DNA from 3 places in the Methylobacterium currus genome. Region 2 is predicted to be linked to each of the others. Evidence: predicted binding sites of a transcription regulator. Region 2 holds the regulator's gene; each other region holds the start of a gene.
What was found. The regulator PhoB, encoded in region 2, activates phosphate uptake and scavenging genes when phosphate is short. The targets are predictions, from matches to a motif close to TGTCATNNANCTGTCAT.

Region 1: the regulator PhoB is predicted to act here: its motif matches at 4,239-4,255, upstream of DA075_RS09835 (calcineurin-like phosphoesterase C-terminal domain-containing protein).
Region 3: the regulator PhoB is predicted to act here: its motif matches at 3,980-3,996, upstream of ugpB (sn-glycerol-3-phosphate ABC transporter substrate-binding protein UgpB).

The regions. Positions count from the first base shown of each region.
Region 1 covers NZ_CP028843.1:2,092,555-2,099,996, forward strand. The annotation lists gene DA075_RS09825 (SGNH/GDSL hydrolase family protein) at 246-971, opposite strand; gene DA075_RS09830 (hypothetical protein) at 1,179-2,282, shown strand; gene DA075_RS09835 (calcineurin-like phosphoesterase C-terminal domain-containing protein) at 2,326-4,155, opposite strand; gene DA075_RS09840 (VOC family protein) at 4,276-4,650, opposite strand; gene DA075_RS09845 (quinoprotein dehydrogenase-associated SoxYZ-like carrier) at 4,696-5,484, opposite strand; gene folP (dihydropteroate synthase) at 5,766-6,551, shown strand; gene folB (dihydroneopterin aldolase) at 6,556-6,921, shown strand; gene folK (2-amino-4-hydroxy-6-hydroxymethyldihydropteridine diphosphokinase) at 6,914-7,399, shown strand.
Region 2 covers NZ_CP028843.1:2,844,077-2,851,518, forward strand. The annotation lists gene pstS (phosphate ABC transporter substrate-binding protein PstS) at 1-501, shown strand, start outside; gene pstC (phosphate ABC transporter permease subunit PstC) at 724-1,701, shown strand; gene pstA (phosphate ABC transporter permease PstA) at 1,741-2,649, shown strand; gene pstB (phosphate ABC transporter ATP-binding protein PstB) at 2,678-3,490, shown strand; gene phoU (phosphate signaling complex protein PhoU) at 3,571-4,290, shown strand; gene phoB (phosphate regulon transcriptional regulator PhoB) at 4,361-5,062, shown strand; gene DA075_RS13310 (hypothetical protein) at 5,413-5,625, opposite strand; gene DA075_RS13315 (DUF305 domain-containing protein) at 5,807-6,052, shown strand; gene DA075_RS13320 (DUF3750 domain-containing protein) at 6,116-6,913, opposite strand; gene DA075_RS13325 (tellurite resistance TerB family protein) at 7,050-7,442, shown strand, end outside.
Region 3 covers NZ_CP028843.1:5,607,015-5,614,456, reverse strand. The annotation lists gene DA075_RS25855 (ABC transporter ATP-binding protein) at 1-861, shown strand, start outside; gene DA075_RS25850 (CaiB/BaiF CoA transferase family protein) at 986-2,158, shown strand; gene DA075_RS25845 (thiamine pyrophosphate-binding protein) at 2,201-3,877, shown strand; gene ugpB (sn-glycerol-3-phosphate ABC transporter substrate-binding protein UgpB) at 4,040-5,356, shown strand; gene ugpA (sn-glycerol-3-phosphate ABC transporter permease UgpA) at 5,398-6,282, shown strand; gene DA075_RS25830 (hypothetical protein) at 6,295-6,519, opposite strand; gene DA075_RS25825 (hypothetical protein) at 6,654-6,872, opposite strand; gene DA075_RS25820 (acyl-homoserine-lactone synthase) at 6,881-7,442, opposite strand, start outside.

The sequences.
Region 1 (7,442 bases), 750 kb from region 2:
GAGCCCAATGCCGGCTTACAAAGCTTTCCCGCGCAAAATCGCCGTCGGACCATGATCTGCCAGAGCACCTTCAACATCATCTCGGCACTTGCCACCACGAGAGGCCGAATAGGGTGGCGCGGGGAGTGGAGGTGCGCCTACACAGTCCTAGGTGGCAGGCCGGCGCAAGAGGGCACCTTAAGAGCAAGTAAATTGGGCTCTCGTCATTTGCATGATGCCGTGCGGGGCCCCTTGGGAGCCGCGCTTCAGCGCGAACGGGCGTCCGGACAGGCCACCGCCTCGAGGCGCGCGGCGACGCGGTCCCGCGCCGCGGAATCGAGGCCGAGATGGACACCGTCGGGCGACCGGGCCAGGGAGGCGGGGTCGCGCAGGTCCGCGAAGGCATCGACGAAGCGGCAGCCGGCCCGGGCGCATTCCTCCGACAGGATCGCCGAATAGGCGGGCGCGGCGGCGACGTCGTAGAATGTCGTCACGCCGGGACGCCCGGCATCGAAGGGCGGCACCGCGGTGGCGACGACGCGCCGGGCCCGCGGCGCCAGCTCGGCGAACAGGGCGCGGGCCTCGTCCCGGAACCCCTCGGCCGCGTCGGGATGGCCGGAGCGCTGGCGCTGGGTGAGGTCGTTGGTGCCGATGGTCACCACGACCGTCTCCGGCGGCCGGGGCAGTTCGAGCCAGCCGGCCACCGCCCGCAGGCCCGAGATCCGCGTGCCCGCGATGGCGCCGTTGATGGCGGGTTGGCCGCACAGGGTCGGCAGGTGGAGGCGCTCCATCTGCGAATCGCCGAGGAGCAGGCCGTACGGCCCGTCGATCTGCTTGAGCTCGCTCGACACCGCGAAGGCCCGGGCCTCGCGAAAGGCCACCACACCCTGCCCGCTGCCGCCGGCGCGGTGCCGGATCACCAGGATCGCGGCGCTCCCGGCCGACAGGACGGCCAAGGTCAGGGCGATCCCAATCTTCGTTCTCGTGTGCACCCGTCCTCGCGTCCGAACTCGACGCCCCCGATCGTACAAGCGCCGCCCTCCGCCACGAGTCAATCGTGGACCTCGCGCAGACCTCGCCGGCATCTCGTGGGACATCTGGCGGTTATCCACAGGCCGGCAGTTTTCCTCTGACATCTTCACGCCTGATTCGGCGGTTCTGATCATGGTTGAGGGCAGGTAATCCGGAGAGCCCGCGCCATGATGCCAGTGGAGATCGACCCGTCCGAGGTGCGCCGGCCGCCGACGGACCCGCGCGAGAGCCTGCGCGCACGCCTCGGCCGTCCGGCGATGCTGGCGGGCCTGGCCGCGATCGGGATCGGCGGCTGCGCCGGCCTCGCGGCGGCGGCTTACCCGACGATCAGCGACCTGCTGCGGCCGCGGCCCGCGCAGGTGCATTTCGGCCGCGTCGCCGACATGCCGGAGATCAAGGACGGGATCCCAGCGCTGCGGACAAACCCGGTGCGGCAAGTGCCGATCACTCAGGCGTCCATCAACCAAGCGCCTGTGAGCCAGGCGGCCACGAGTCCCGACTCAACGGGTCAAGTCCCCACGGGCCAGGCGCCGATGGCGTCCGCGGTGCCGCCCACGACGCCGCCGGTCGCCCCCGCCGCCCTGCTCGATCCGAAGCCGGTCGGCGCGTCGGGCGCGTTGACGCAAACCTCCCCGGTGCCGGGAGCCCCGGCACAAGGATTCCAGTCGCAGGGGTCTTGGTCGCCCTCCTCCGACGGGGCCGCGACCGGCACCGCCGCCGCGTTCCAGCCCGTGCCGACCGCCGTTCCGAAGGCTCCGGAGACGCCGCGGCCGGTTGCCGCGCCCCGCGAGGCAGCGACGCCCCGCGAGGCAGCGACGCCCCGCGAGGCCACAATGGCCCACGAGCCGGCGCCACTGCCGCCGGCCCGGGCGGTGCAGGCCAAGGTCGAGCCGAAGCCCGACACCAAGCCTGCGGCCTCCCCGCGCGAAACGAAGGCCGAGCCGAAGGCGACGCCGAGGCCCGCACCGGCCCGGGAGGCCAAGGCCGAACCGGCGAAGCCCGCCCCGGCCCGGCAGGCGGCCGAGGCGGCCGTCGCCGAGAAGCGCCCGACCGACAAGCGCCAAACCGAGAAGCACGCGGCGGAGAAGCCGGTCGCCCGGCGCGACAAGCCCGAGGCGCATCCGCGCAGCGCCGCCGCCCAGCCTGCCGCGGCGCCTGCGCCCGAGGAGCCGACCCGCTTCCTCGGCGTACCGATGCCCGATCTCGCCCCGGCCGGCCGCGCCATCAAGGAGACGGTCGACGCGGTGATCTCCTTCCCGAGCCGGTTGTAATCAGCCGGCGGGGATCAGCGGCTCGCCGGCGCGGGGCCGGCTGCTACCCGGCCCGGCCCGCCCCGTCCAGCAGCTCGAGGACCAGTGCGTCGCGGTGCGGACGGCCGTACTCGTCGGTCGCCTCGACCGTGAGGCGGTGGGTGCCGGCCTTCAGGTCCCGCGGCAGGCGCGCGACCCAGAGATGCGAGCACGGCTCGGCCTTCACCCAGGGTTTCCTGGTGGCGGTATTGCGGGCGTAGAGCGCGGCGACGAACGGGTCCGGCCGGCGCGTCCGGGTCATCGGCACGAGCGGCCCGTCGCCGATCCGGAACGACACCCGGCTGCGCGGCCCGCCATCGAACAGGTTGACCACCACGTTGGTGCTGCCGGCGCTCTCGGCCGGGATTGTGGCGCCGAGCAGCTCGTAGAGCCGCGTGTCGGGCAGCCGGGCGAGGTCGTCGGCGTGGAACTGGCTCTCCAGCACGATCCGCATCTGGCGGCCCGCATCGTCGCTCGCCGGGACGTAGCGGGTGGTGGTGCGTCGCCCGCCGGTGATGCTGAGCACGTGGAAGCCGTGCGGCGTGCCGTCACGGCTGTCGGCGGTGGCGATGCCGCGCCGGTCCGGCGGCCCGCCCCACCACGAGCCCGACACGGCGGTGAGCACGTGGTGATGGTGCGCATCGTCCCCCGTCGCACCTTGCTGGAGTCCTGAATGGATTCCTGGCTGGATGCCTGGCTGGATTCCTGGCTGGATTCCTGGCCGGCCGTCGGGCCCGAGATAATGATGCTCGGTGGTATGGGTGTGGCCGGAGACGCTGAAGGATGGGCGCCCGGCGAGGAGCCGCAAGAGCTGCGCCCGGTCGGCGGTGCTGATGCCGGGATCGTCCGGCCCGAGATCGCTGGCCAGCGGGATGTGCATCGCCACCACCACGAGCCGGTCGGTGGGCGTCTGCCTCAGCAGGTTCTCCACGAAGGCGAGCTGGCGCTCGCCGATCCGGCCCTCGTAGCGCCCGCCCCGCCCCGCCGTGGCGGTGTGGGCCCCGAGGTAATTGACGTTGTCGAGCATCAGGAACAGCACGCCGCCATGCTCGAGCGCGTAATACGGCGCCCCGAAGCTGCGCTTGAAGGTCTCGCGGGCGTAGCGGGCGTCCGGCGCCTCGAAGTTGAGATCGTGGTTGCCGCCGATGTGGAACCACGGCAGGCCCATCTGGGCGACGAGCCGGTTCTGGCGCGGATAGAGCGAGAGGTCGTCGAACAGCACGTCGCCGGTGGTCATGCCGAAAGCGATCTTGCCGAAGGCGATCTTGCCGGATGCGCCCTGGCCGGAGCCGTCCTTCATGCCGAGCACCCGGGCGATGGCGGTCTCGCGCACGAAGGTCAGCTCGGCGTGGCTCTCCGGCTGCGGATCGGTGAACAGCACCACGTCGAAGTCGCCGCTCTCCGGGCTGCGCACCAGCCCGAAATCGACGGATGCCGGCAGCGGTCCGGTCGGCGCGATGCCGGGATAGCGCAAGGCGAGGTCCGGCGGGGTTCCGGCCGGCTGGTGCAGGTACGAGAAGCGCGGCAGGCCGTCCGACCCGAGGGGCAGGGCGAACCCGGTCGGCTTGATCACGAAGATCACCGCCTCGTCGCCGACCGGCAGGGTGTAGCGCCCGTCAGGACCGGTGCGGACGACCTCGCGGCCGTTCGAGACCAGCACGTCCGGCAGGCCCGGATCGTCGGGCCCGCGCCGCCCCTCGCCGCCCCTGTCCTCGTAGACGAGGCCGGTGACCTGCCCGGCGCCCGACGCTGCGGCGGCTGGCGCGCCCTGCGCCCGCGCCGCGAAGGGGGCGAGCGCCAGGGCCGTCGCGCCGGCCAGGGTCGTGCGCCGGGTCAGGGTGTTGTGGTCCGTCATCGCGGCTTCGTCCTCCCGGCAGCCGCGCCGCCGGGGCGCATCGAGGCTGCACGTTGATCCGCCCTCAAGGCAATCACGGCTCCTTGACGGTCCCGTGACGACGGTTCCCCCGGGGACGGATCACCCGCCCATGGCGCTGCACAGCTCCACCGGCACACCGTCCGCGTCCCGCACAGAGGCGATGATCTGGTCCCAGGGTTTGGTCACCGGCTCGGCCGCCGGGACCGCGCCCGCCGCCACGGCCCGGGCAAAGGCGGCCGCGGCGTCCTCGGCGACCGAACCCACCTCGAAGCCCGCCGGCGTCTCGGCGCGGCGGTTCAGGCGGAAGCCCGGGCAGGTCTGCGCGACGAGCCCTTCCTCCGCGAAGGCCAGGGCCGTCCCGCCGGTCTCGAGTTCCGCATATTGGCCGCTCTCGTGGACGAAGCGCGGCGCCAGCCCGGAGGCGCGCTCATGGAACGCGATGCTCGCCGCCACGTCCGGAACGTACAGGATCACGTAGCCGAGCCGAACGTCGGATCGTCCCCCCGCAGGCTTGCGCCGTCACGTCCCATTGCCCGCCGGGAAGGTCCGCGTGAACACCCGTCCCTCGGTGTCCTTGGCCGCCACCGTCACCGGCTCGGCGTTGCCGGCGAAGGAGAAGCGGAAGGTCGGATCCTCGCTGATCGAGATGCCGCCGGTCATCGAGAAGAGCGGCGTCTCGCCCTGGCGCACGCTCAGGGATTCGACGAACCAAGCCGGGGTGTAGAGGCGGGTCACCTGGTCCATCTGCAGGCCGGAATAATTGGGGTGGCGGACCTGCACCTGGGCCTCGCCGCGCTCCGCGAAGGCGCGGAACCGCATCTCGCCGAGATGGGCCTTGGCCTCGGCCGGATCCTTGACCGCCGGCGCCGAGCAGCCGCCCGCCGCCTTGACGTAGGCCTTGGTCATGTAGAGCCCGCCATCCTCGGTCTCGGCGATGGCCCGGACGTAGGAATAGGAATTCACCCGGATGCGGGTGGAGAGGTCGAAGCGGCGCTGGCCATCGGCGAACCGGATCGTGCCGACCACCGGCGAGGGGTTCTCGTCCACCACCAGGGTCAGGCTCTTCACCCGGCGGGCATCGCCGTCGGGCAGCGCGATCCGCAAGGTCACCGGCACGATGGCGGCGTCCTCGGCGCGCTTGGGTGCCTCGAGGCTCACGAGCCCGGCCCCGTCCCGGATCGGGCGCTCGCCCAGGATCGCGGGGCGCAGCTCGGTCCAGGTGGTCTCGGGCCGCTCGTCCTGCGCCGCGGCGGGCCCGGCCAGAGCCGCCACGATGGCCAGGGCCGACAACACCTTTGCCGACGACATTCTCATGGCACACCCCTCATGGCGTTCTCCCGGACACGAGCCTCTGCGGGCCTCTCGCGCTTCGACCAATGTAGTGGACGGGATCGCCCGGCACCAGGATAAGTCCCTGACGCGGCGCGGTTTCGGGCGCCATCTCGCCGGATGGTGATCGGCGGGGCGCCGTTGCGCGCAGGCGCCCGCCGGCCTATCCCGGGGCGGTCGCCCTGAGGATCGCACCCCTGAGGAATGCCGTGTCTGCACTCGCCGCCCTGCTGCCGGATCTCGGCCGCCGCACCCTGGTGATGGGCATCCTGAACGTCACCCCGGATTCGTTCTCGGATGGCGGCCGCTTCCAGGACCTCGACGCGGCGCAGGATCAGGCCGCCCGCCTGGTGGAGGAAGGCGCGGCCCTCCTCGATATCGGCGGCGAATCGACCCGTCCCGGCCACGTGCCGGTGCCGGCCGAGGAGGAGCAGGCCCGGGTGCTGCCGGCGATCCGCCTGCTCAGCCCCGCCCTCCCCGTCCCGATCTCGATCGACACCTACAAGGCCTCGACCGCCGAGATGGCCTTGCGGGCCGGGGCGCGCATCGTCAACGACGTCTGGGGGCTGCAGCGGGAGCCGGAGATCGCCCGGGTCGCGGCCCATCACGGCGCGCCGGTGGTGGTGATGCACAACCGCGAGACCATCGATCCCAGCCTCGACATCATGGACGAGATGCGGGCCTTCTTCGAGCGCTCGCTGACCATCGCCCTCCAGGCCGGCATCCCGGACCGCGACATCGTGCTCGATCCCGGGATCGGCTTCGGCAAGAGCTGGGAGCAGCACCTGGAGGCGCTGCGGCGCCTGCCCGAACTGAAGGCGCTCGGCTTTCCGCTCCTCGTCGGCGTGTCGCGCAAGTCGGTGCTCGGGCGCATCCACAACGCCGCGACCGCGCCGGCCGACCGGCTGTTCGGCTCGATCGCGGCTCACGTCACCGCGGCGTCGCTCGGGGCCGACATCGTGCGGGTCCACGACGTGCGCCCCCATGTCGAGGCCTGCCAGGTGGTCGACGCGATCACGCGGCCCGCCTCCCGCGCCGGAGCCTGACCGGGTGGACCGCATCCTGATCCACCGCCTCGCGGTGTTCGCCCGCCACGGCGTGCTGCCGGAGGAGGAGGTGCTGGGCCAGCGCTTCTATCTCTCGCTCGAGGCGCGCCTCGACCTGCGGGAGGCCGGACGCCGCGACGACATCGCCGCGACGGTGAGCTACGCCGACCTCGCCAGCCTCGCCCACCGCATCGCCACCGAGCGCCGCTTCCGGCTGATCGAGGCCCTGGCCGAGACGATCGCGCAGGAGGCCCTGGCGGCCTTCCCGGCGCTGGCCGGCCTCACCGTGCGGATCGACAAGCCGGGCGCGCCGGTGCCGCTGGTGCTCGACGGCGTCGCGGTCGAGATCACGAGGACGCGCGGTGACTGAGGCCTATCTCGGGCTCGGCAGCAATCTCGGCGACAAGGCCGCGATGCTCGACGCCGCGGTCGCGGCACTCGCGGCCACGCCCGGCCTCGCGGTGACGGCCCGCTCGCGCCACTACCGCACCCCGCCCTGGGGCGACACCGACCAGGACTGGTTCCTGAACGCCGCGATCGGCATCGAGACGACGCTCTCGCCGCACGCGCTCCTGGAGGCGTGCCTCTCCGCCGAGACCCGCCTCGGCCGGGTGCGCGAGCGCCGGTGGGGCCCGCGGGTGATCGACATCGACGTGCTGCACTATGCCGGCGCCACGGTCTCCGACGAGCGCCTGGTGCTGCCCCACCGGTTCCTGCGCGAGCGCGCCTTCGTGCTGGTGCCGCTGGCCGAGATCGCGCCGGACCTGGTGATCGGCGGGGAGACGGTGGCGGCGGCGCTGGCGCGGCTCGACCGGAGCGGGATCGAGCCGGTGGAGACGGGTGACTGAGGGCGTCCGCCCATGGTCCCGATCGAGCCCGGCGGTCCTCACA
Region 2 (7,442 bases):
GAGCTCGGCGCCTCGACCACGGTCAGCTGGCCGACCGGCCAGGGCGGCAAGGGCAACGAGGGCGTCACCGCCGTCGTCAAGCAGGTCCCGAACGCCATCGGCTACGTCGAGTACGCCTACGCCAAGCAGAACAACCTGCCGGTCGCCCTGATCCAGAACAAGGACGGCCAGTTCCCGCTGCCGGGCGACGAGGCCTTCCAGGCCGCCGCCGCCAACGCCGACTGGAAGGCCGCTCCCGGCTTCGGCATCTCGCTGACCAACCAGGCGGGCGCCAAGGCCTGGCCGATCACCGCCGCGACCTTCATCCTGGTCCACAAGAACCCGGCCGACGCGGCCCGCACCGCCGAGGTGCTGAAGTTCTTCCGCTGGGCCTACAAGAGCGGCGACAAGATGGCCTCCGATCTCGACTACGTGCCGCTGCCCGACAAGGTCGTGGGCCAGGTCGAGGACGAGTGGAAGACGGTCGTCGGCAAGGACGGCAAGCCCGTCCTCGGCATGTAACCCGGTCGGTCCGACCCTCTAGAACCGGGAGGGCGGGAATCCCGCTCTCCCACTTCCGCCGGCGCAGGATGCGGCGAGGCCGGGCGACCGCGCCCGGCCTCGCCGCTCCCGGGCCCGCGCGGCGCTTGAGGAAAGCCGAGATCCCGCCGCCCGCCGGATCGCGTCCGACTCGCCTCGATCCGCCGAGCGCGCTAGAGGCCGCTCACTCCAAGGGAAACCCGGATGGTCGCGTTGTCTGAGAACGTCGCTGTGGCGGCGAGGCCCGAAATCGCCCGCCGCGCCCCCCCAAGCCCCGTGGGCGACCGCATCTTCCGCGCCGCCGCCCTCGCGTCGGCGCTGCTCGTGCTGCTGGTGCTCGCCGGCATCCTCGCCTCGATCGCCTATGGCGGCTGGCCCGCCTTCCAGGCCTTCGGCCCGGGCTTCCTCGTCTCCAGCGCCTGGAATGTCGGGCGCGAGGAATACGGCGCGCTCGTCGCCATCATCGGCACCCTCGTGTCGGCGCTGCTCGCCCTCGTCATCGGCGTGCCGATCTCGCTCGGCATCGCGATCTACCTGACCCAGCTCTGCCCCGGCTGGGCCCGCCGCCCGGTCTCGATGACGATCGAGCTGCTCGCCGCGGTGCCGAGCATCATCTACGGCATGTGGGGCCTGTTCATCTTCGCGCCGCTCTTCGCGCGCTTCGTGCAGATCCCGGTCTCGAACGTCGTCGAGGGCATGCCGATCGTCGGCAGCCTGTTCTATGCCCAGGTGCCCTCCGGCGTCGGCGTCCTCACCGCCGGCATCATCCTGGCGATCATGATCGTGCCCTTCGTCGCCTCGATCACCCGCGACATGCTGGACCAGATCCCGACCGTCCTGCGCGAGAGCGCCTACGGCATCGGCTGCACCACCTGGGAGGTCGTGCGCCACGTCCTGATCCCGCAGGCCTCGGTCTCGATCATCGGGGCGATCATGCTGGGCCTCGGCCGCGCGCTCGGCGAGACGATGGCGGTCACCTTCGTGATCGGCAACGCCAACCGCCTCTCGGCCTCGATCTTCGATCCGGGCTCGACCATCGCCTCGCGCATCGCCAACGAGTTCAACGAGGCCGACGGCCTGCAGCTCAGCTCGCTGATGGCGCTCGGCTGCATCCTGTTCGTCGTCACCTTCATCGTGCTCATCATCGCCCGGCTGCTGGTGCGCCGCGCGAAGGTGGCCTGATCCCAAGATCGTCTCAAGATCATCGCAGGACACCTCCCGATGAACGCCTCCCCCGCCGCGGTCCAGGGCTCCGCCCCCGCCGCTCCCGCCCCGCAGGAATGGGGCCGGGTCCGCGCCGGCCGCCGCACCGCCGACAAGCTCCTGATCGTGTCCTGCACCGTCGCGACCGCGCTCGGCGCGGTGGTGCTCGGCTCGATCCTGCTGATGCTCATCATCGAGGGCGTGCGCGGCTTCACGCCGGCCCTGTTCACCCAGGTCACCCCCGGCCCCGGCTCCGAGGGCGGCGGCATCGCCAACGCGATCCTCGGCAGCCTGGTGATGACGGCGCTCGGCATCGCGGTGGCCACGCCCGTCGGCGTGCTGGCCGGGACCTACCTCGCCGAGTACGGCCGCACCTCGAAGCTCGCCGACATGATCCGCTTCCTCAACGACATCCTGCTCTCGGCGCCCTCGATCCTGATCGGCCTGTTCGTCTACACCCTGATGGTGCGGCCGATGGGCGGCTATTCGGGCTGGGCCGGCGGCGTGGCGCTCGCCATCATCGCGACGCCGGTGATCGTGCGCACCACCGAGGACATGCTGCGCCTGGTGCCCGGCACCCTGCGCGAGGCCGGCGCGGCGCTCGGCGCCCCGTTGTCGATCGTGATCCGCAGCGTCACCTGGCGGGCGGCGCAGTCCGGCATCGTCACCGGCGTGCTCCTCGCGCTCGCCCGCATCGCCGGCGAGACCGCGCCGCTGCTCTTCACCGCGCTCAACAACAATTCCTGGTTCAGCCCCAACCTGATGGGCGGCGTCGCGAACCTGCCGGTGATGATCTACCAGTTCGCGTTGTCTCCTTACGAGAACTGGCGCCAGCTGGCCTGGGCCGGCGCGCTCCTCATCACCGTCACCATCCTGGGCCTGTCGATCGTGGCCCGCCTCGTCCTGAGCGGCCCGAAGGGGCGCTGACCGTCATACCCTGCTTGGAGACAACCCGATGAGCGCCACCGCCACCGCCGTGCCGGTCGTGGGCCAGAGCACGGCCGACGAGTCCGCCCCGATCCGCCTCGCCGTCAAGGACCTGAGCTTCTACTACGGCGACTTCAAGGGGTTGAAGAACATCAACCTCAACTTCCTCGACCGCCAGGTCACGGCGCTGATCGGGCCGTCGGGCTGCGGCAAGTCTACCCTGCTGCGGACCTTCAACCGCATCTACAGCCTCTATCCGGACCAGCGCGCCGAGGGGCAGATCCTGCTCGACGGCCGCAACATCCTGGATCCGTCGATCGACCTCAACGAGCTGCGCGCCCGGGTCGGCATGGTGTTCCAGAAGCCGACCCCGTTCCCGATGTCGATCTACGACAACATCGCGTTCGGCATCCGGCTCTACGAGCGCCTCGGCAAGGCCGACCTCGACAACCGCGTCGAGGAGGCCCTGCGCAAGGGCGCGCTGTGGGACGAGGTGAAGGACAAGCTCAAGCAGTCCGGCATGGGCCTGTCCGGCGGCCAGCAGCAGCGCCTCTGCATCGCCCGCACGGTGGCGCAGCGCCCGGAAGTGATCCTGTTCGACGAGCCGACCTCGGCCCTCGACCCGATCTCGACCGGCCGCATCGAGGAGCTGATCGAGCAGCTGCGGACCGAGTTCACCATCGCCATCGTCACCCACAACATGCAGCAGGCGGCGCGCATCTCGCAGTTCACCGCCTTCATGTATCTCGGCGAGCTGATCGAGTTCGGGCCGACCAACCGGCTGTTCATGAACCCGTCGAAGCGCCAGACTCAGGACTACATCACCGGCCGGTTCGGCTGAGACCCGACGCCTCGTTGCGCCGGCCCGGCCCGGGCCGGTGCTGACCGTAAGCTCCACCTCATCGCGGGGAGTCACCCCTCATGTCGAGCCACATCGTCACCTCCTACGATCAGGAGCTGCAGAACCTGCGGCGCAGCATCGCCGAGATGGGCGGCATCGCCGAGAAGATGGTGGCCGATTCCGGCCAGGCGCTCCTGCGCCGCGACGCCGCCCTCGCCCAGGCGGTGATCGCCGTCGACCAGCGCCTCGACGGGCTGCAGCGCGAGATCGAGGAGAAGGCCATCCTCCTCATCGCCAAGCGCCAGCCGATGGCGGTGGACCTGCGCGAGACGATCTCGGCGATCCGCGTCTCGGGCGATCTCGAGCGCATCGGCGACCTCGCCAAGAACGTCGCCAAGCGCGTCGTCGCCATCGCCGACCAGGTCCAGCTGCAGAAAGTCGTCGTCGGCGTGGAGCACATGAACGAGCTGGTCCAGGGCCAGCTCAAGGACGTGCTCGACGCCTACGCCACCCAGGACACCGTCGCCGCCCTCGACGTCTGGGCCCGGGACGGCGGCATCGACGCGCTCTACACCTCGCTGTTCCGCGAGCTCCTGACCTACATGATGGAGGATCCGCGCAACATCACGTTCTGCACGCACCTCCTGTTCTGCGCCAAGAACGTCGAGCGCATCGGCGACCACACCACCAACATCGCCGAGACCATCCACTATCTCGCCACCGGCGAGACGCTGCCGACCGACCGTCCCAAGAACGACGGCTCGAGCTTCGCCACCCTCGATCCCCAGCCGGAGGCCTGACGGGTCGGCCCGCGCCCGGGCTCGACCCCGGCCCGGGCCACCCTCCGGCCCCCTGCCCGAAGTGCCCCGCATGAGTACCCGTATCCTGATCGTCGAGGACGAGGAGGCGCTGACCCTCCTCCTGCGCTACAACCTCGAGGCCGAGGGCTTCGAGGTCGACGCCGTCGCCCGGGGCGACGAGGCGGATATCCGCCTGCGCGAGCAGGTGCCCGACCTCGTCCTCCTCGACTGGATGATGCCGGGCCTGTCCGGCATCGAATTGTGCCGGCGCATCCGCGCCCGCCGCGAGACCGAGCGGCTGCCGGTCATCATGCTGACGGCGCGGGGCGAGGAGGGCGACCGGGTGCGGGGCCTGGCCACCGGCGCCGACGACTACATCGTCAAGCCGTTCTCGGTGCCCGAGCTTCTGGCGCGGGTGCGGGCGCTCCTGCGCCGGTCCAAGCCCGCCCACGTCGCCGACCTCCTGGTCGCCGGCGACATCGAGCTCGACCGGGTCAGCCACCGCGTCCGCCGCGACGGGCGCGAGCTGCATCTCGGCCCGACCGAGTTCAAGCTGCTCGAATTCCTGATGCAGAGCCCAGGAAGGGTCTTCTCGCGCGAGCAGCTTCTCGACGGGGTCTGGGGCCACGACGTCTATATCGACGAGCGCACCGTCGACGTGCATATCGGCCGCCTGCGCAAGGCGATCAACCGCGGCCGCGACGCCGACCCGATCCGCACCGTTCGCGGCTCCGGCTATTCCTTCGACGAGATGTTCGCACACGAGCCGTGAGGGCCAGCTTCGCGGTCGCTTGCGCGGAACCGACGCTTCGGCTGCTCACCGGCCCGGTGACCCGCGCGGGTCGGACGCCGAGCGGATGCCTCGCTCCGATTGGTTCTCCCACCTGCGCCCTCATCCGAGAGCCTGTTCGAGTTGGCCAACCGAACCGATACCCTCCTCGTCATCCCGACGCTCGCCGAAACGCGAGAGCCCGGATCCATGACTGCCGACGGCGCAAGACCGAGCGGAAAGCCTTCCGCCTCTTCCTGAGTCGTCAGCGCTGAGGGATCCCGGCTTTCGCTACGCGGCCCCGGGATGACCGGGAGGGGATGGAAGTGGAGAAAGATCCATCGAACAGGCTCTCAGGCCAGCCGCGGCTCCGGAACCGGGCGCGACCGCAGCACCGGGGCCACGGCGTCCCGCTCGTCCTGATGCGCTTCCCGCGCGGCGAGCGGCAGCTCGACCGGCGGAAACAGGTCCTGCAGCCCGCGCGAGACGCCGGTGAGGACCGGGGCGAACGAGCCGGCAAGCGGGGAAGGGGCCGCGTCGGCCTTGACGAATCGGGAGCTGGACATGGGGCAGTGCGAACCTCGGGGCCAGTCTCAACGCACCGCACCATGGTTTGGTTCACGGCCGGCGTTCCGATGATCCTCGGATCCGCACATCGATGCGAAGGCGCAACGTAGGCCGTCGTGGCGCGCAGGACCCGTCACGGATGGGGTGAGGAAGGACCTCGCGCAGGAGCGATCCGTCACGATGCTCGTCCGGCCCTTCGCAGACGCCACGGTTTGGCGCGCCGCCCTGCCCGGGCTTCTCCGCAGCGCCTTCTCGGCCCTGGTGAGCCGCCACCATGCCGGCGCCGTGCGGATGGTCGATCAGGCCGTGGGCCAGGCCGGCGACCCGTGGGTGCGCCCCCTCTCCCGCACCATCCGCCACCAGCGGCGCGGGGAGACCGGCCTGATCACGGGGCTCCGGGTCTCGCGGCGGCGGCTCGCAACCTGATGCTGCCGAATGGCCAGGTTTCGGGGGGGCGTGCGCGGCCCGGCCGGGCCGTGAGGATCCCGCTCAGCTCCGCGCCGTCGGGGCGATCAGGGTCTCGGTCGCACCGGCCGGATCCATGCCGATGCGGCCCCAGCCCGGCAGCTTCAGGGCCGGGCGGCGCAGGTCGAGTCCCGCCACCGCGCCGAGGATGTTCACCTCGATCCCCTCGACCCAGCCGAGGGTGAGGCCGAGATAGCCGCGGGCCGAGAGCTGCAAACCGGTGCGGCTCGGCGTCCGGGCGATCAGGCGCTCCGAAAAATCCTTGCCGAGGGCCGTCGGTGGCAGCGCCACCGCGAGGTCCGGCACCGCCCGCAGCACGTGGGCCACGAAGGTGTTGGAGTTCGGCCCCGGCCAGGCGCTGTAGCTGCCGGCCTTGGCATACGGATAGGCTGCGACCGCCGCGTGGATGCGCGGCACGGCCCGCGCCGCCGCCTCGCCGTCGAGGGCGAGCACCACCTGCGGCGGGTTGCCGAACCAGCGCGCATCGGCCGCGTAGGCGTCCTTGCGCACCGGCAGGCCCCACCCGACGACGTCGTAGCGGGTGTAGCGCGACGCGCCCGCCTCCTTGACGACGATCCAGGTGTGATGGGCGAAGATGCCCCGCCAGCGTCCGACCCGGGCAGCGTAGATCCGCACGCTCGCCTCCGGCGCGGCCGTGGCGGCGGGCAGGAGCCGGGCGCTCGACCAGTCGGCGGTGGTCCAGTCGGGGGCGAGGTCGTCGCGGCTCCACCACCACAGGGCGTGGGCGGCGAGCGGCAGCAGGAACAGGAGGATGAGCGCGAGCACGAGCGTGCGCGCGAGCCAGGCCAGGGCGAGGAGCATGGCCGGAGAGATGGCGCGCCGAGCGTGGCAGGGCAACCGGCGCGGCGATCGATCCGCAGCGATCGATCCGTCCTGCTCGAACCGGAGCCGGGCGAGACCGTTGTCGGCAAAGAAGCGAGTCGGACGGGAGGGCGCGATGGCCGAAGTGAAACGGGTGCTGGACGCCCTGGTGCGGAGTCGCCGCGGCGGGCTCGCGGCCTCCGCGGCCCTCGGCGGGCTGGCGCTGATCGCCGGGCTCGCCCTGCGGGCGACGCAAGCCGACGCGACTGCGGGGCCGGGGACGGGCACGCAACCGTCCGGGAAACCCTTCGATGCCGGGGCGCTGAGCGACGACGAGGCGACGCTCTGCCTGCGCATCATGGTGGCGGCGTCGGCTGCCGACGGGCTGATCGATGCCCGCGAGCGCGAGCGGCTCGACGCGGCGGTCGCCGAATCCGGCCTCGACCTCGCCGGCCGGCAATGGCTTGCCCGCGAGCTGGAGGACCCGGCGACGATCGACGAGATCGCCGACCGGGTACAGGATCCCGGG
Region 3 (7,442 bases), 2.8 Mb from region 2:
GACCGTACGGTCAACGAGGTCGAGCCGGCCGACCGCGACATCGCGATGGTGTTTCAGAACTACGCGCTCTATCCGCACATGCGCGTCTACGACAACCTCGCCTACGGGTTGCGCAACCGCGGTACGCCGAAGCCCGAGATCGAGACCCGGGTGACGGAGGCGGCGCGCCTCCTGGGCCTCGAGGCGATGCTGACGCGCTATCCGCGCCAGCTCTCCGGCGGCCAGCGCCAGCGCGTCGCCATGGGGCGGGCGATCGTGCGCAAGCCCCAGGTGTTCCTGTTCGACGAGCCGCTGTCGAACCTCGACGCCAAGCTGCGGGTGCAGATGCGGGTCGAGATCCGCCGCCTGCAGCGCCAGCTCGGCGTCACCACGGTCTACGTCACCCACGACCAGGTCGAGGCGATGACCATGGCCGACCGGCTGGTGGTGATGAATGGCGGCCAGATCGAGCAGGTCGGCACGCCGATCGAGATCTATCGCCGCCCCGCCACCCGCTACGTCGCGACCTTCATGGGCTCGCCGCCGATGAACATCCTGCCCGCCGAGGCCGTGGCGGGGGCCGTGCGGATCGACGGCACCGTGATCCCGGCCGCCGGGATCGCGCCCGGCACCGCGCTCGAGGCCGGCATCCGGCCCGAGGACCTGCGGATCGCCGAGGACGGCCTCGCCTTCCGGATCGCCTTCGTGGAGGAGCTCGGCGCCACCCGCCTGCTGCACGGGCCGCTCGCCGGGACCGATGTCGCCGTGCAGGTGCCGGCGGGCTCGGCGCCCCAGGAGGGCGACACGGTGCGCCTCGCGATCGATCCGGCCGCCCTGCACCTGTTCGACCCTGCCACCGGGCGGCGGCTGGCGCAGGGCTGACCGGAACCGGGCGGGCTATCCCGCCGGCCAAGCCGCGTCGTATGCAGGCGAACCACGATCCCGGAACGCGGGATCCGACGCGCCATCCCGGAACGGGAGGCGCAATGATGGGAGGCTCGTTTCCGTGCACAAACCGCTTGCCGGCATCAAGGTGCTCGAACTCGCCCGCATCCTGGCAGGGCCCTGGATCGGCCAGCTCCTGGCGGATCTCGGCGCCGACGTGGTCAAGGTCGAGCGGCCGGGCGTCGGCGACGACACGCGATCCTGGGGCCCGCCCTTCGTCGAGGGTGCGGACGGCGAAACACTCTCGGCCTCGTATTTCCACTCGACGAACCGCGGCAAGCGCTCGGTCGCGGCCGATTTCGAGACCGCCGAGGGACAGGCGATCGTCCGGAAGCTCGCTGCCCACGCCGACGTGGTGATCGAGAACTTCAAGGTCGGCGGCCTGAAGAAGTACGGCCTCGACCATGAGAGCTTGAGCGCCCTCAACCCGCGGCTGATCACCTGCTCGGTCACCGGCTTCGGCCAGGACGGCCCCTACGCGCCGCGGGCCGGCTACGACTTCATGATCCAGGGCCTCGGCGGGATCATGTCGCTCACCGGCGAGCCGGCGGGCGAGCCGGTCAAGACCGCGGTCGCCTTCGCGGACGTCTTCACCGGGGTCTACGGCACGGTGGCGATCCTCGCCGCGCTCCAGGGCCGGCACGCCACCGGCAAGGGCTGCCACATCGACATGGCGCTCCTCGACACGCAAGTGTCGGTGCTCGGCAACCAGGCGCTGGTCTATCTCGTCTCCGGGATGCTGCCGCCGCGGATGGGCAACGAGCATACCAGCATCGTGCCCTACCAGGTCTTCCCGACCGCGGACGGCCACATCATCGTCGCCTGCGGCAATGACGGGCAGTTCCAGAAGTTTTGCACGGTCCTCGGCACGACCTGGCACCTCGATCCGGACTATTCCACCAATCCGGGCCGGGTCACGCGGCGCGACGTGCTGATCCCGCTCATCGCGGCCGAGACGAGCCGCCACAGCAAGGCGGATCTGCTGGCGCGGCTCGGCGCCGTCAACGTGCCGGTCGGCCCGATCAACGACCTCGCCGAGGTCTTCTCCGATCCCCAGGTGCTGCATCGCGGCCTGCGCCTCGACCTGCCCGAGCCCCGGGCGAAGGGCGGCACGATCCCGAGCGTGCGCTCGCCGATCGTCATCAACGGCGTGCCGATGGCGGCGGACACCGCCTCGCCGCAGGTGGGGGACCATACCGAGAGCGTGCTGGCCGATCCGGCCTGGGGTGGCTGACGCGGATCGGCGGCACCTGAGAGATTGCTGGAGGACGCACCCATGACCGACGCCCCCCGCCCCCGCACCGGCGGGCAGATCCTGGTGGACCAGCTCGCCCGCCACGGCGTCGGCGACATCTTCTGCGTGCCCGGGGAGAGCTACCTCGCGGTGCTCGACGCGCTGCACGACGCCGCGATCCGCCTCACCGTCTGCCGGCAGGAGGGCGGCGCCGCCATGATGGCGGAGGCGCACGGCAAGCTGACGGGCAGGCCCGGCATCTGCTTCGTCACCCGCGGCCCGGGCGCCACCAACGCGGCGCCCGGCCTGCACATCGCCCGGCAGGACTCGACCCCGATGATCCTGTTCGTCGGCCAGATCGAGCGGGCGGCGCGGGAGCGCGAGGCGTTCCAGGAACTCGATTACCGGGCGGTGTTCGGCACCATCGCCAAGTGGGTGACGGAGGTCGACAGCGCCGACCGCCTCCCCGAGCTGATCGCCCGGGCCTTCCACGTCGCCACCGCCGGCCGGCCCGGCCCGGTGGTGATCGCCCTGCCCGAGGACATGCTGACCGAGACCGCGAGCGTCCCGGACGCGCCCGCCTTCCGGCCGGTCGAGACCCATCCGGCGCTCGCCCAGATGGTGGCGCTGCAGAATATGCTGGCCCAGGCCGAGAAACCCTTCGCGATCCTCGGCGGCAGCCGCTGGTCGGCGGAGGCCGTGCGGCGCTTCGCCCGCTTCGCCGACCTGTTCTCGCTGCCCGTCGCCTGCTCGTTCCGGCGCCAGGGCACGATCCCGGCCGATCACCGATGCTACGCCGGCGACCTCGGCCTCGGCGTCAACCCCAAGCTCCTGGCACGGATCAAGGAAGCCGACCTGCTGCTCCTCGTCGGCGGCCGGCTGTCGGAGATCCCGTCGCAGGGCTACACACTGCTCGACATTCCCGGGCCCCGCCAGACGCTCGTCCACGTCCACCCGGACCCGGAGGAGCTGGGGCGGGTCTACAGCCCGGCGCTCGCGATCAATGCCAGCCCCACCGCCTTCGCGGCGGCGATCGAGACGGTGCAGCCGCCCCGCGCCCTGCCCTGGGCCGCCGGCACCGCGGCCTTGCACGCCGACTATCTGACCTGGAGCGATCCGACCCGGATCACCACGCCCGGCACGCTCCAGCTCGGCGGCGTGATGGCCCACCTGCGGGAGGCGCTGCCGGCGGACGCGATCCTGTGCAACGGCGCGGGCAACTTCGCCACCTGGGTCCACCGTTTCTGGCCGTTCCGCGCCCATGACGGCCAGCTCGCCCCGACCTCCGGCTCGATGGGTTACGGCGTGCCGGCGGCGATCGGAGCCAAGCGGCTCCTGCCGGAGCGCACCGTGGTGGCGGTGTCGGGCGACGGCGACTTCCTGATGAACGGCCAGGACTTCGCCACCGCAGTCCAGTACGATCTTCCGGTGATCATCATCCTGGTCGATAACGGCATGTACGGCACGATCCGGATGCACCAGGAGCGGGAATATCCGGGCCGCGTCTCCGGCACCGCGCTGCGCAACCCCGATTTCGCCGCCTACGCCAAGGCCTTCGGCGGCTACGGCGAGCGGGTCGAGCGCAATGAGGACTTTCCGGCGGCCCTGGCGCGGGCGATCGCGTCGGGCCTGCCGGCGATCCTGCACTGCCCGATCGACCCCGAGGCGATCACCCCGACCACCACCATCCAGGCCCTGCGCAACCGGCCGCGGCCCTAGTCCTCACAACCTCACTTGTCCGGCGGGCACGGCTGTGCTTAGCCAGCTACTAACAAGCGCCCGCCGCCGCGACGGTGCGGGCCGCGTAGCTCCTGGCGCTCCTGTCGTCGGTGTGTCACGCGGGCCCCGCATGAGGGGCCGCACACGAGGAGAGGACACCCGATGGCCCCCACCCTGACCATCCGCATCGCGCTCGCCGGCCTCGGCCTGGCCGCCGCCACCCCGGCGCTCGCCGTGACCGAGCTGCAATGGTGGCACGCGATGACGGGCGCCAACAACGACGCGGTCAACCGGCTCGCCGAGGAGTTCAACGCCTCGCAGAGCGACTACAAGGTGGTACCGACCTACAAGGGCAATTACGGCGAGACGCTGAATGCCGGCATCGCCGCCTTCCGCGCCGGGACCGCGCCGCACATCATGCAGGTGTTCGAGGTCGGCACCGCCACGATGATGTCGGCCAAGGGCGCGGTGAAGCCGGTCTACCAGCTGATGAAGGATGCCGGCGAGCCCTTCGACCCGAACGCCTACCTGCCGGCGATCACCGGCTACTACTCGACGACCAAGGGCGAGATGCTCTCGTTCCCGTTCAACTCGTCGTCGATGGTGATGTGGACCAACCTCGACGCCCTGAAGGCGATCGGCCTCACCGAGCCGCCGAAGACCTGGCCGGACCTGTTCGCGGCAGCCAAGAAGCTGACGCAGAACGGCTTCCCGAATTGCGGCTTCTCGACCACCTGGGTCACCTGGCTCAACATCGAGCAGCTCTCGGCCTGGCACAACCTGCCCGTCGCCACCAAGGCCAACGGCATGGACGGCCTCGACACCACGCTCGAGATCAACGGCCCGCTCCAGGTCAAGCACCTGACTAACCTCGCCGAGGCGCAGAAGGACAAGTCGTTCGACTATTCCGGCCGCTACGACAGCGGCTTCGGCCGCTTCACCGCCGGCGAGTGCCCGATCATGTTCGGCTCGTCGGGCTCCTACGGCAACGTGAAGGGCGCGGCGAAGTTCGCCTGGGCCTCCGCGCCGATGCCCTACTATCCCGACGTGCCGGGCGCGCCGCAGAACAGCATCATCGGCGGCGCCTCGCTGTGGGTGATGGGCGGCAAGAAGCCCGACGAGTACAAGGGCGTGGCGAAGTTCTTCAGCTTCCTGTCCGACACCGACCGGCAGGCCAAGCTGCACCAGACCACCGGCTACATGCCGATCACCAAGGCGGCCTACGAGAAGTCGAAGGCCGACGGCTTCTACGACAAGAACCCGGCGCTCGAAGTGCCGATCAAGGAGCTGACCAACAAGACGCCGACCGAGAATTCCCGGGGTCTGCGCCTCGGCAACCTGCCGCAGATGCGCGACCTCTGGGCCGAGGAGATCGAGGCGACGCTCGCCGGCAAGAAGACGCCCAAGCAGGCCCTCGACGAGGCGGCGACCCGCGGCAACGCGATGCTGCGCCAGTTCGAGAAGCAGGCCGGACGCTGATCGCATCAGCGAACGCCGAAGAGTGAGCGGATCCTGAATCGATGAGTCCCGAGCGCATCACCTTCGGAGGCCGGCTGCTGCCGGCGGCGCTGATCGCGCCGCAGCTCCTGATCGTCGGCCTGTTCTTCTACTGGCCGGCGGTCCAGGCGGTCTGGCAGTCGTTCCAGATGCAGGACGCGTTCGGGCTCTCGACCGAGTTCGTCTGGTTCGAGAACTACCGGGCCCTGTTCACCGACCCGGCCTATTACCAGGCCCTCGTCACGACGCTGGTCTTCGCGGCGGCGGTGGCGGGGCTCTCCCTCGGCTTCGCGCTCCTCCTCGCCGCGATGGCGGACCGGGAGATCCGCGGCGCCGGGATCTACCGCACGCTGCTGATCTGGCCCTACGCGGTCGCGCCGGCGGTGGCGGGCGTGCTGTTCGGCTTCCTGTTCCAGCCCGGTCTCGGGCTGATCGCCCGCGGCCTCAACCAGATCGGCATCCCGTGGAACCCGCTGCTGGACGGGAACCACGCCATGATCCTGGTGGTGATGGCGGCGGCCTGGAAGCAGGTCTCCTACAACTTCCTGTTCTTCCTCGCCGGCCTCCAGGCGATCCCCCGCAGCGTGATCGAGGCGGCGGCGATCGACGGCGCCGGCCCGGCGCGGCGGTTCTGGACCGTCGTCTTCCCGCTGCTCTCGCCGACCACGTTCTTCCTGATGGTCGTCAACGTCGTCTACGCCTTCTGCGAGACGTTCGGCGTCATCGACGTCCTCACCCATGGCGGCCCGGGCCGGGCGACCCAGACCCTGGTCTACAAGGTCTACCAGGACGGCCGCATCGGCGCCGATCTCGGCGGCTCGGCGGCGCAATCCGTGGTGCTGATGGCGATCGTGATCGGGCTGACGGCGATCCAGTTCCGCTACGTCGAGAAGCGGGTCGCGTATTGAGGTGCGCCTCCCTCAGGAGGACAGTGCCCGATCCGGCTCGTCGCCGAAGCCGAGCTCGTCGAAGACCGCTTCGGCGGCGTGCATCAGCGCCTGCACGGAGGCAAGCTCGCGGATGCTCGGGCTCGCGGTCCGCTGCAGGTCGAGGATCCCGGCGGCGAGGCGCAGGACCTCGATCTCGGCACGGGTCGCCTGCGAGAGGTGGGTCAGTCGGACAGGGGAGTTGCTCGCGATCGGCATGGCGGGTGTGCCCGGTGAGAGGATGAAGGCGTCGGGGACCGGCCGGGCGGCCGGAATGGCGGAAGGCGGCGCTCCCGGACGGCGACGTCCGGCTTGCGCTTCGGGTGGAACCCGGCGGGAAGGGACACGGAGCGTCACGACGGTTCCCTGTCCTCCACGAGCCTCTCGGCCGTCGGCGCATAGGTGCGCCCGACATGCCAGAGCGCGAGGCGGATCAGGTCCGTCGCGACCGGATCGCCGGATGCCACCGCCAGCTCGTGCGCCCGGATCAGGTGCGCGGCCAGCCGGTCGGCGATCGTTCGGTCCTCGGTGCGCGGCGGCACTTCGATGCCCTCGTAACCGTCGGTCGGCATCCGTGGTCTCAAGCCGACAGGACGTGGTCGGATGCGGGGTGGTCGTAGCCGGGGGCGGGCCGCTTCGGCCGCACCAGCGACGGCGCCTCGATCCCGTAGACGGCGCGGGTCGCCTGCAAGGCCTCCTCGGTCATCGCGATCGTGAAGGCGCAGATCGACAATCCCTCGTGGGCGAGGGGCAGGCCCAGGGGCCGCGGGCGCCAGCCGAGGGCCGAGACCTTCGGGATCCAGTAGGCTTCGGCGACCACGTTCATGCGCGGAATGCGCTGGTCGAGACAATACTCCACCATGCCGGCCGCGACGATGCCGGCCACCCGCGACAGCCGCTTGTCCTCCCGGAAGCGGGGCGCCACGAAGAAGCGGGTCCATTCCCAGATCTCCGGCGCCCGCTCGAAGCCGCGCTCCCTGGCCAGGTGCGGAAACACCTCGCTCAGGAGCGTCGGCCCGAGCGACGGCAGCAGGCGCGTGCCCCCCGCGACCTCGCCATCCGCCCCGATAGCCAGGAGATAGACGGTGCTGTCGGTGTCGAACTGGTCGATCTCGCGCCCGTCGACATCCCGGAGCGCACGC